3 regions of the Bacillus sp. F9_6S_D1_P_5 genome follow, and region 1 is predicted to be linked to each of the others. Evidence: riboswitches for the same ligand, from Rfam matches in the RefSeq annotation. Region 1 holds a riboswitch; each other region holds the start of a gene.
The links. A riboswitch is a leader RNA that binds a small molecule or an ion and turns the genes downstream of it on or off. The one in region 1 is predicted to bind S-adenosylmethionine.
Positions count from the first base shown of each region.

Region 2: another riboswitch for S-adenosylmethionine. It lies ahead of ACUXEY_RS02640 (M20 family metallopeptidase); the one in region 1 lies ahead of ACUXEY_RS23395 (ABC transporter permease).
Region 3: another riboswitch for S-adenosylmethionine. It lies ahead of ACUXEY_RS03145 (LLM class flavin-dependent oxidoreductase); the one in region 1 lies ahead of ACUXEY_RS23395 (ABC transporter permease).

Region 1 is NZ_JBTREW010000024.1:41,422-45,712, reverse strand. Features, by position in the region: gene ACUXEY_RS23410 (multidrug effflux MFS transporter) at 1-863, shown strand, start outside; gene ACUXEY_RS23405 (hypothetical protein) at 1,114-1,617, shown strand; gene ACUXEY_RS23400 (DUF3951 domain-containing protein) at 1,636-1,788, opposite strand; SAM riboswitch class I at 2,171-2,276, shown strand; gene ACUXEY_RS23395 (ABC transporter permease) at 2,411-3,328, shown strand; gene ACUXEY_RS23390 (ABC transporter permease) at 3,346-4,291, shown strand, end outside.
Region 2 is NZ_JBTREW010000001.1:533,042-537,332, forward strand. Features, by position in the region: gene ACUXEY_RS02635 (AAA domain-containing protein) at 1-1,761, shown strand, start outside; SAM riboswitch class I at 1,837-1,938, shown strand; gene ACUXEY_RS02640 (M20 family metallopeptidase) at 2,027-3,232, shown strand; gene ACUXEY_RS02645 (MDR family MFS transporter) at 3,557-4,291, shown strand, end outside.
Region 3 is NZ_JBTREW010000002.1:55,764-60,054, forward strand. Features, by position in the region: gene ACUXEY_RS03130 (SH3 domain-containing protein) at 1-239, shown strand, start outside; gene ACUXEY_RS03135 (DUF4352 domain-containing protein) at 436-984, opposite strand; gene ACUXEY_RS03140 (hypothetical protein) at 1,277-1,666, shown strand; SAM riboswitch class I at 1,985-2,091, shown strand; gene ACUXEY_RS03145 (LLM class flavin-dependent oxidoreductase) at 2,174-3,232, shown strand; gene ACUXEY_RS03150 (ATP-grasp domain-containing protein) at 3,225-4,181, shown strand; gene ACUXEY_RS03155 (hypothetical protein) at 4,196-4,291, shown strand, end outside.

The sequences.
Region 1 (4,291 bases):
TGGTACGTGACATGTATTCAGGTTCTGAAATGACGAAGTTTTTCTCACTGCTTATGTTAGTAAACGGAGCAGCGCCTATTTTGGCACCGATTATTGGAGGACAATTGTTACAATTTACAACATGGCGCGGTGTCTTCATCGTTCTTGGAGCAATTAGTGTATTCATGTTAATATCAGCTACTTTCGTATTACGTGAAACATTACCTCCCGAAGAGAGAGAAACGGGTGGATTGTCAGGAACATTGGCGACGTACGGAAAGCTGTTAAAGGATCGTCTGTTTATGGGATATGCATTGTCACAAGGGCTAGTAACGGCGGCAATGTTTGCGTACATTTCAGGCTCACCATTTGTGTTGCAGAACATATACGGAGCGTCGCCACAGCAATTTAGTTTATTCTTTGCAATCAACGGTATCGGTATTATCATTGCTAGTCAGGTAACAGGTCGTTTAGCAGGGAAAGTGAATGAGAAGACATTATTTGTTGCTGGTATTATTATCGCAGCTGTTGGTGGCCTATCTTTATTACTGACAATCGTGCTCGGAATAGGTTTAATTGGTGTTTTATGCTCATTATTCCTTGTCGTATCAAGTGTCGGGGTTGTCTCAACGACTGGGTTCTCGTTAGCGATGAGAAATCAGAAACAAGCTGCAGGAACAGCATCGGCCTTATTAGGATTATTACAGTTCATCTCAGGAGCACTTGTTGCACCGTTAGTAGGTATTGGGGGAAGTAACACCGCATTACCGATGGGGGTTGTAATCGCTCTTTGTGAAATTGGTGCTGTATTATGTTATCTATTTATGGCCAGAAGAAGTGAAAAGCAGTTTGAAATGCAACAAAGACAAAATTTAGAGGCTTAAATTATAAAAAAGAGCTGATTCAAATACGTTTTGAATCAGCTCTTTTTTCATTTCTTTGAAATAACGCATACAGCTTCGTAAGGTGATGCAAAAGTTATTTGCATAAAGTGACGATACTGTGACAAAAATGTAGGCATGTATATTAAGCTATCGTCTTAAGTGTAAAAAGTAGGATGTTCTCGGTATAATAACAAGTGAAGATATAAGAAACTATAATGAGTAGTAGCTGTAGATAAAAGGAGAAGAAGAGATGAAGAAGGTTTTGGGTATTGCTGTAATGGGAAGTATGATCCTTCTAGCGGGATGTAATGGAAATAAAGATACGAAAGAACCGAAAGAAAAGGTAGAGCAATCTACTGAGCAAACAGAAGAGATGAAAGAATACCGTGCAGTACATGAAAAATACGATATGAAAATGAATAAAGAAATTAATAAAGCATTACAGTTATGGGAAGTGGCAAAAGAAAAGGGCGGTAAGGAAATAACGAATGCTACATATAAAGAAGACGTGCAGAAGGTAACAACGGGCATGTTAGAAGATATAGATCACATACGTAAAGAAATTCGTGTGCCGAAGTCGAAAGAACAAGAACATGAAATGTATGTTGGCTTCTTAAATGAAGCAGAACAAGCGATGAAAAAATTACAGAAGTTAGCTAAAGAAGAAGATTCATCTTTGATTCGTGATATAGAAATTAATTTTTCAACAGCATCGACATACTATAAACGTTTTCAAGCAGAAACGAAAAAATAACCTTGCGTATGCGCAAGGTTATTTTTTCTTCTTACCATCTCCGTCTTCATCCTCGGATACTAATGCCTTCTGTTCTTCGTGAAATTCAGAAATGGTTTGACCGGTAATATTATCGCATGGAGTATAAAAAGAAGTGATACGTTTCTTTTTAATAAAGAGTTTATCTCGCATTAACGGGCAGTAAGCTCCCCACCTCAAAATTCAGTGAAAGCAAAGAAGTTAGGTAGGGGATCAACTGCCCGTAAAAGCCCGATTGGTTCAACTAATAATCAGTGGGGGATGAACATCCCCCACTGATTAAAGTTTCACTTTATAGACCCCGATGATGACAAGTATAACGATTGTTAAGGGTAATCCTATAGTAGCAAGAAGTAAGGGATCCATCTTATAACTCCTTTAACAGTATTTCTTTTTATTATAAGTGAAAACCGTAATTTCGATAAACGACATTAAAAACTGATTTTTCTAAATATATCCAATTTGATTGACTTTTCATTTTTTCAGAATTATAATTCGAAATATACAATTTGAACCAAATAATAATATAGCAATTTACTTATCCAGAGAGGTAGAGGGACTGGCCCTATGACACCTCAGCAGCGGGTTCTGTAGTAGGAACACCGTGCTAATTCCAGCAAGCAAGTCTTGAAAGATAAGTGATGGGCCTTCGTTTATTAAGCCTTGATCTTATTTTTTAAGATCAAGGCTTTTTGTATTTTAAGAAGCGGAAAAGTAATAGGAACAAATATGTCAATAAAACAAAGTAAATTCATTTGTTTAGGGGGTTATCGAAGTGTATGTTATTAAAAAACTATCGGTTATGGTTTTCACGCTATGGGTCATTACGACAGTAACATTTTTGATTATGCATATCATTCCTGGGGATCCATTTTCATCAGATGCGAAAATCTTTCCAGAGGAAGTAATACAGAATATGAGGGCGAAGTATCACCTCGATGAACCGTTATGGAATCAATATGTCGCTTATTTAGATGGCGTAGTTCATTTTGATTTTGGTGAATCTGTTCAATCTACAGGTCAAGGTGTATCAGAAATTATAACGACAGGATTTGGTCCGTCAGCAATTATTGGTTTACAAGCACTTATTATTTCATTATTAGTCGGAATTGCAGCAGGTACATTTGCAGCCCTATATCATGGGAAAGTAATTGATTATAGTGTGAGCTTACTTGCGATTCTCGGTATATCTATTCCAAGTTTTATTTTAGCGCCACTATTTATACAAGTATTTGCTATACAGTTTGAATTGTTACCAGTAGCGTCTTGGGGCACATTCGAACATACGGTATTGCCATCCTTCGCATTAGCATTAGGACCAATTGCAGTGATTACGAGATTTGTTCGCTCTAATATGATTGAAGTATTGCAGAGTGATTATATTAAATTAGCAAGAGCGAAAGGTATACCAATTAAGAAGATTATTATAAGGCATGCCCTTCGAAATGCAATTGTTCCAGTTCTTACATTTGTTGGGCCGTTAATGGCTGGACTTTTAACAGGGACTTTCGTTATTGAAAAAATATTTTCCATTCCTGGTCTAGGAAAATATTTTGTAGATAGTATTTTTAACCGGGATTATCCGGTCATTATGGGAACGACGATTTTCTATAGTGCATTATTAATTTCTTGTATTTTCGTTACAGATATTATTCACCGTATTGTTGATCCACGTATTCGTTCTATTACGTAAGGAGGGGGGACATTTAAATGGGAGTTTATGAAATCAATAAACAGTTATTAACGAATGAAGAGAAAAAAGAATTAACGATAAATAAAGAGCAGCAAACGATTAGCCGAAAGAAGGAAGTGTTTCGCAAGTTTATATCAAACCCTATAGCAGTTTTAGGGGCAGTGACGCTATTACTAATTATTGTTTTTTCACTGATTGGCGAAAGTTTAACGTCATTTACTGCGAGTGAACAAGTAAAAGAAGCAACAAACTTACCCCCTAGTAGTGAGCATTGGTTCGGAACAGATGATCTAGGAAGAGACATATGGGCGCGCACCTGGGCTGGAGGGAAAATTTCACTAACAGTTGGATTAGTGGCAGCGGCTCTTGATATAGGAATTGGTGTACTAATCGGTGGCTTTAGTGGATATGTGAGAGGACGTAGTCGCCTTGGAACGTTAATTGATGAGTGGATTGTACGAGGGATTGAAGTGTTATACGGTATCCCATATTTATTAATTGTTATTTTATTATTAATCGTTATGAAACCAGGGCTTTTTACAATTATTATTGCCCTTGCATTAACAGGATGGATTGGCATGGCACGTCTCGTTAGGGCACAAGTATTATCCTTAAAGCAAAGAGAATTTGTTATTGCAGCAGAGCGATTAGGTACATCGCATATGAAGATTATATACGGACACATCATTCCGAATTTAACAGGCATTATTATCGTAAATTTATCATTTACAATTCCGGCAGCTATTTTCTCAGAATCATTTTTAAGCTTTATCGGACTTGGAGTACAATCACCGGCAGCGAGCTGGGGAACGATGACGAACGATGCACTCGGGACATTACTGAGCGGAGAATGGTGGCAATTATTCTTCCCAGCAATCATGATTGCGCTCATTATGTTTGCATTTAATGCAATTGGTGATGGTTTGCAAGATGCAATTGATCCAAAAATCGTAAAAAGGAATC
Region 2 (4,291 bases), on a different contig from region 1:
CCTGGAACAGGGAAGTCTTACAATTTATCACGTATTATTTCGGCTCATTATCAAAAAGGAAAATCGGTACTTGTATTAGCTCATAGTAATGCGGCAGTGGACGTATTAATGAGTGAAGTAACGAAGCAAATTGAGAAGAAAAAGAAATGGACACCTGGCGAAATTGTTCGTTACGGTTATAGCCAGCATGATCATATACGAAATCATGAAACGTTACTTGCGTCGAAGTTAGTTGAAACGACGAACGGATCTTGGGGAGAAGAAAGACTCTATTTAGAAGAAACACGACAAGATCTTCGCGAAAAGATTTTATCGTATAAAGCGACTTCTGCTGATAAGAAGCGTATACAAGAGATTGAAAGTGACCTTCGAAAGCAAAAAGCGAAAATTAAAGAAGTAGAAAAAGAATACATTGAAAATGCGAAAGTAATCGGCGCAACTTTATCGAAATGTGCCATTGATTCACTTATTTATGAGCGTACATTTGATTTAGTTGTCGTAGATGAAGTGAGTATGGCATATGTTCCGCAAATTGCATTAGCTGCTTCACTTGGAAAACGCATCGTCGTTTGTGGGGACTTTTTACAGTTACCTCCAATTGCGATGGCGAACCATGAACTCGTTCGAAAATGGCTTGGGGAAGATATGTTTTATCATGCTGGAATTGTTGAGTCTGTCAATAAATCAGAAGCACATCCAAACCTCTTCATGTTGCAGGAGCAAAGGCGTATGCATGCAGATATTTCGAAGTTTACAAACTCATTTATTTATAAAAATAGAGTATATGATCATCCGTCTGTTTCAGAGCGAAAAGAACTTGCGCAACTACAACCGTTCGCAAATGAGGCGAGTGTTTTATTTGATACGGGATTAATGGGCGCTTTTTCGTTAAAAGACGCTGCATCTGGTTCTCGTTTTAACATTATGTCTGGTTTAGTAGCGATGCAAATGATGTTAATTGGATTGTTAGACGGTGTTCAATCGATCGGTGTTGTTACACCTTACAGAGCACAATCCCGTTTCTTATCAACGTGTATCAGGGAAATATTGCAGAGAACGAAATATCAAAATATACCAGTTTTAGCAGCAACAGTTCATAAGTTTCAAGGGTCTGAAAGAGATATGATGATATTTGATACAGTGGATAGTTATCCGCAAGAACGACCTGGTGTATTATTCTTTGACCATAAAAATCATCGCCTCGTCAATGTAGCAGTGACAAGGGCGAGAGGGAAGTTCATTCAACTATCAGATTGTCATTATATGCGTAAAAATCTTTCGAGAAAACAAGCGTTATCGCAATTAACAGCTCATATAGAACGTCACGGAGATGTGTATGATCGCACGACATCAAGACAATTGTGGGAGCGAAAAATTTCGAAACGATTACGTTGGTTTATGGAAATGAATCTTGAAGAGCCGAAAGGGTTATTGAAAGATATTTTAGCCGCAAAACGAAAAATTATTATTTCACTTCCAAGTACAAAACAAGTGGATAAGCGAGTATGGCAAGCATTAATGCGTACAAATGCGCAAATAACAGTGTATAGTGATGGACCAGTTCCATTAAAAAATGTAAAGTTACAAAGACAAAACAAAGCATTCCCATTTATCGTAATTGATGATGAAATCTTCTGGGCAGGCGCGCCACTCACATCCCAAATGATGTTTGAAGGTAGTACGGAATTTCCGTACGTATGTGCAAGACTGCAAGCACCAGAAACAATTGGTGTATTAAAAGGGTTTTTAGATATCCGGTAAATTCGGATAGGAATTCCTTGACTTTTAATCAGAATGAACTTAGAATGAATGTAATTTAATATAATTTTATGAAAATTCTTATCGCGAGAGGTTGAGGGACTGGCCCTATGACACCTCGGCAGCGGATTCATTATGAATACTGTGCCAATTCCAGCAAGGTAACTTGAAAGATAAGAAAGAAGCTCATTTTGACTGTATATGCAGAAGCCTCTTTCTATCTTTTAGAAAGAGGCTTTTTTACGTGAAAATATAAGGGGGAAGAAAAATGGGAGCTACTGGAGTAACGTCACAAAGAAAAACAATCGAAGAGAGTATTGAAAGAAATAAGGAAAAGTACATAGAAACAAGTCATGATATTCATGCGAATCCGGAGATAGGTAACCAAGAGTTTTACGCATCAAGAACGTTAAGTTTATTGCTAGGGAGCGCAGGGTTTCAGTTGCAGCACAATATAGCTGGACATGAAACAGGTTTTATCGCGCGAAAAAGCTCAGGAAAACAAGGACCAGTTATCGCATTTTTAGCTGAGTATGACGCTTTACCAGGACTTGGTCATGCGTGTGGTCACAATTTAATTGGCACAATTAGCGTTGCGGCAGCAATCGCATTATCAGAAACGCTTGAAGAAATTGGGGGAGAAGTTGTCGTGTTTGGAACACCAGCTGAAGAAGGAGGACCAAACGGTAGTGCAAAAGCGAGTTATGTAAAGGCTGGTTTATTTAAAGATATTGATGCGGCACTTATGATTCATCCGAGTGGAAAAACAGCGACAACGAGTCCATCACTAGCAGTCGATCCACTTGATTTTCATTTTTACGGAAAAGCAGCTCACGCCGCAGCTTCACCAGAAGAAGGAATTAACGCATTAGATGCGGTCATTCAGCTGTATAACAGCATTAACGCACTTCGCCAACAACTTCCGTCAGATGTGAAAATTCATGGCGTTATTACTGAGGGCGGAAAAGCACCTAACATTATTCCTGACTACGCTGCAGCAAGATTCTTCATCCGCGCAGCAACGAGAAAAAGATGTGCGGAAATAACAGAGAAAGTAAGAAATATCGCAGAGGGAGCAGCATTAGCAACAGGTACGAAAGTGAAAATTCATCAATTCCAAAATGAAATCGATGAACTACTCGTAACAAAAACATTTAATGAAGTCGTAGCCGAAGAGCTAGAATTACAAGGTGAAGACGTAAATCGGAAAGAAAGATTTGGCATCGGCTCAACAGACGCAGGAAACGTAAGTCAAGTCGTACCGACCATTCATCCGTACATTAAAATTGGTTCAGACGATTTAATTGCACATACGAATGAATTTAGAGAAGCAGCACGTTCAGAACTTGGAGACAAAGCGTTAATTACATCAGCAAAAGCACTAGCAAATACGGCGTATCGATTAATTACGGAAGAAGGATTGTTAGATAAGGTGAAGGAGGAGTTTAAAGAGGCGCAGAGGAATCAAGGGTAAGGCGCTTTTTCGAATATAAATCTAATTCATATGCAGAAATAATAGAAAAGAACATTGAAAAATCAATGTTCTTTTCTATTTATGAATCATTTATTTCTTTAGTGATATCTTAAATCTGGTCTAGTCTAGTTTAATAGTAACGGTGATCTGTGAGTTCGAATTGCATTAAAGGATAATAACTAGAGAATGTGTTGTAATTAAAATTTATATTTCTATATTAATTTGTAAAATAAATTCAATTTATGTTATTATATTTCCCTTGGACTGACAGTTTATAGAATGTATAGTGAATATTTGACAAGTTAAAATAGGGGATGTATTACGTTGAAATGGTTATCTTGGGACAGAAATTTAAAAACTAGATTGATTGGCGAAACTATGTTCAATACATTGTTTTGGATGTATTTTCCGTTTATGGCAATATACTATAGCGATGCTTTTGGTAAAGCAATTGGCGGAATTTTAATGGCAATTATACCTCTTGTAGGCATAATAGGTAATTTGTTAGGTGGATATTTAGCTGATCGATTAGGGCGTCGACCTGTCATGCTATTAGGCACAATCATACAAGTAGCAATGTTTGCGGTTTTTGCTTTATCTCATTCACATTGGATTAATTATTTAGCCTATATCGGTATTGGAATTAGCGGGGCAATATACAGTCCAGCAAGTTCTGCAATGATAGCTGATATAGTGCCAGAAAAGGATAGAAGGGTAGTCTTTGCCACTTTTGTTACAGCAAATAATATTGGTGCTGTATTTGGACCAGTGTTAGGTTCATTTTTCTTCTTTCATTATCGAAGTGAATTGTTATGGACTTGTACAATTGTTACATTTATTTATTTTATAGCAATCTATTTCATAATTAGAGAAACGTTTCCAAAAGCTTCTAAAAATAATAGGGACAAAAACAAAATATCGAAAATCTTTAAAGAACAATGGAATAATTATACGAAAATCTTTAGTGATAAAATTTTCGCTCTTTATATAGTTGCTGGAATATTCATTATGATAGCTTTCATGCAACTCGATCTTTACCTTGCGTTATATGTAAAAGAA
Region 3 (4,291 bases), on a different contig from region 1:
TAGCAGCTTGTGCAAAGGGAGGTACGGTAGGTACATATGGTGCAAAGATGCGCAGTGGTTACACTGTGGGATCACCTGTCTTACATACATTTACTAGTGGTCAGAAAATTACTGGTACATGGGTAACAGGTGAGTATGTTCAAGGGCATTATAGTAATTCTAAACAGTGGTTAAAAGTTACTTATAAAGGGATGACAGGTTATGTATCACACACAACATTATATAACGTTTGCTCATAAAACTATGTACTATAATAATAATTGTGGATATATTGAACTGATCTCTTTTAAGGATTAGTTTTTTTGTCTCCTAGTTTTTGATGGAGCATTTTTTGAAAAAAAAACCAACGATTCATTAAATCGATGGTTTTATGCTTATATATTATTCATTTGTATCTATATCAAATTTTTTCATTGCTTTTTGCTTATTTGAGACTTAGTTTTTTTGTGATTGCAGCTTATCGATTTTCCAGTGTGCTCCTAGAGGATCTAAAGAGCTTTCAATATAAAACATATATTCATCTGCGGTACTTGGTACTTCAAAAGCTATTTTTAATTCTACCGTTTCATTTGGTTTAACTTGTATATTAGAAGGGTTTTGGTCAAGCACCTTTCCTTCATAAGTTTTTCCGTCTTTTTCATCTTTTAAGTTATATTTTAATTCTGATAGTCTAATCATTTGACCTCGTACATTTTTTACAGAGACATTAACAACGATAGAATCGTTGCTATCATTTAAATATGCACTTTGAACGGTGCTCAAGTAATAGCCTCCCTTAACACTCTCACCAACTAATAAAATACCTTGTTCCAAGCGGCTCATATCTTCTTCTTCAAAATTTATTAATTCTTCATTTTCATTTTTTGTGGTTGGTTCTTCTAATGGAACATTTTCAACGGCACTATCTTTTTTATCTTGTGTGCAAGCAGCCGTAACACTGACTAATACTAGAATGAAAGTAAGTAATATGAATAATTTTCTCATAAAATTGATCTGTCTCCTTAAGTTTCTCAATTTTGTGCAACTATACATATAAGATTAACATAATATCTCATTATTGGCTCAAGATAGGTAATCTTTTAGACACCTTATTCTTTTTACTTTTCATATACATTCGATTGGTTCTCGCGATATTTGTTAATCTTTTAAAACATTGGCTTAGTAATACGGAGGGTTATTATAGATATATTAATCATATAATTTGTCCCTATCAAAATGAACATCTTTTGCATCTAATATATTGTAAATATATTTTATTTTGAAAGGATGTGATTATATGGCTCATAAATCTACTGGAGTGTTTCGAGTTCCGGTTTCTGAAAATGGGATTATTCCAACTGCTCTCAACATTATGTTAAACAATGATTCACGCTGCCATACTAGTAATGTAACGGTAACTGTTAAGAGAAGTCCAAACACTTCTTTCCCAACTCAAAATGAATTAGTTGAAATCTCTCGTACTTTTGTTTCTTTAGAACCAAACAGAACAACTAAGATTGTGTTGTTTACGCCAGAATTCCAAATAGAAGATTTTCTTGATGTTATTATTAGTGGAAATAAAGATGATGTTAAGGATGTTCTTGTATATTCTTTTTTAGCAGATTCAGCAGGTCACAATCTGCCATCTACTGTTTTCAGAAATGCAGAATACACTTTTGCTTGCTGACAACGTGATGATGTATTCTTTACTGTCATATATCTGAAGGGGAATGTTAAATAGGAGTTGATTTAACTTTTATTTGGCTTCTCCAAATAAGTCTGCTTTAGTTAAATAAACAAGGAACCGACTAATAGGTTCCTTGTTTATTTGCATGTAACATGAAATTTCGTGTCTATTATTCCGCAAGCAAAACAACATAATACCCTTATAAATCTCTATAACAATATGATTTTTCTGCATATCATTTAATGTATATCGGAAAAATAAGTATTAATAGATTGATTTTTATTATTCTGATGATTATAATAAATGAAAATCAAACAATTCTTATGTTGAGAAGTGGAGGGACGGGCCCTATGAAACTTCGGCAACCTCGTTTTAGACGAAAGGTGCCAAATCCTGCAGGTGAAAAAACATCTGAAAGATAAGAGCGGTTCACTTAGTCAAGAAGGCTACTCTTATTTCGATAAGAGTAGCTTTTTTTATGGCTAAAAGTTAAAGGGGGAATAGGTAGTGGAGTATGGTTTTTGGTTGCCGATTTTTGGGGGATGGCTTCGAAATGTGGATGATGAATCTATGCCGCCTACGTTTGAGTATGCAAAACAAACAGCGCAAGCGGCAGAACAATTAGGTTTTTCAACAACACTTATTGCAGAATTAAATTTAAATGATATAAAAGGTGTTTCAGCACCAAGTTTAGAAGCGTGGACAACTGCGGCAGCACTTGCAGCAGTAACTGATAAATTAGAGATTATGACAGCTGTAAGACCTGGGTTCCATAATCCAGCAGTTACAGCAAAAATGGCAGCAAATATCGATCAATTAAGTAATGGTCGTTTTACATTGAATGTAGTTTCAGCATGGTGGGAAGAAGAAGCGAGACAGTACGGCGGGGTATTTACCGCACATGATGAAAGGTATGATCGCACAGAGGAATTTGTAACAATTTTGAAGGGGCTTTGGAAAGAAGACGAATTTTCTTATAAAGGGAACTTTTATGAGCTTCAGCATACACATTTAAGTCCAAAACCTGTGCAGAAACAAGGCATTAAGCTTTATGCAGGTGGTGAGAGTGAGCGAGGAAAAGAGGTCATTGTAAATCACGCGGATGCATATGTAATGCACGGCGGAACAGTGGAAGAAGTATGTGTGAAAATAGAAGATATGAAGAATCGTAGAAAAAAAGTTACAGACGAGCCATTACAATCATTCGGGCTTGCGGCTTATGTCATTTGCTGTGATACAGAAGAAGAGGCGTTAGAAGAATGGAGACGCATAACGGATGTGAAAGATGATGCTTTAGGCTATGCGGGTTACCAAGATTTTATTAGTAAATCGCATTTGGAACAGCAAGTGAAGCTCAATGATTATTCCGTATCGAATCGCGGGTTACGTCCTAATTTAATCGGAACACCAGAACAAATTGCAGAAAGGATACTTGCTTTTGAAAAAGTAGGTGTGACGTTATTACTTTTACAATTTTCGCCACAGCTTGAAGAGATGAAACGATTTTCTGAAAAAGTGATGCCATTAGTTGAAGCAAAAAGAAAGGAATTGATTACAAATGAGTAAAATTTACATATTACATGAGAATAAGGAATGGACGAATCATTTAGTGAAAAGGCTGGAAGAACTGGAGTTACCGTATGAGGAATGGCTTTTAAATGAAGGAACACTTCCGTTAGAACAAGAACCTCCCCATGGTGTTTTTTATAGCCGCATGAGTGCCTCTTCGCATACGAGAGGGCATCGATATGCACCTGAATTGACTGAAGGGGTTCTTGCTTGGCTAGAGGGATACGGGCGCACAGTATTTAATGGATCTCGAGCATTACGTCTTGAAGTAAGTAAATTGAATCAATATGCAGCATTAAGAAAATTGGGGATACAAGTGCCGAAAACAATTGGTGCTGTTGGCCGTGATCATATAGTAAAAGCAGCAAGGGAGTTAGGAGAAGTACCGTTCATTACAAAGCATAACCGTGCAGGTAAAGGCCTTGGTGTTCAACTCTTTCATTCCATTGATGCTTTAGAACAATATTTGGACGGTCCGGCGTTTGAAGAACCCATTGATGGAATTACTTTAATACAGCAATATATTGAAGCACCAGAACCATATATTACACGTTGTGAGTTTGTAGGCGGTCAGTTTGTATATGCGGTTAAAGTAGATACATCAGAAGGATTTGAACTTTGTCCAGCAGATGCGTGTTCGATTCAAGATGCTTTTTGCCCAGTAGGAGAAGAAAGTAAGACAGAAGCGCCAACAAAATTTGAAATTATATCAGACTTCCAAGAGCCAATTATTGAACAATACAAAGAATTTCTAAAAGAAAATGAAATTACCGTTGCTGGTATTGAATTTATTCGCAGTGCGGATGGAACAATTTATACGTATGATATTAATACAAATACAAACTATAATTCTGATGCAGAGTCTGTAGCGAATCAATTTGGTATGCTTGAGCTTGCTACATTTCTTGGAAGAGAATTAGAGAAACAAGTAGAGTCAGTTAAATAGTATAGAAGGTTCTAGTGAAAACCTTTGTTAAAGTAATCGTGGGAGTATGGTCAAGTTTAGGATATCCAGATGCAGGTGCGCATGCGTTTGAAGAAATTGTGAGTAAGTTT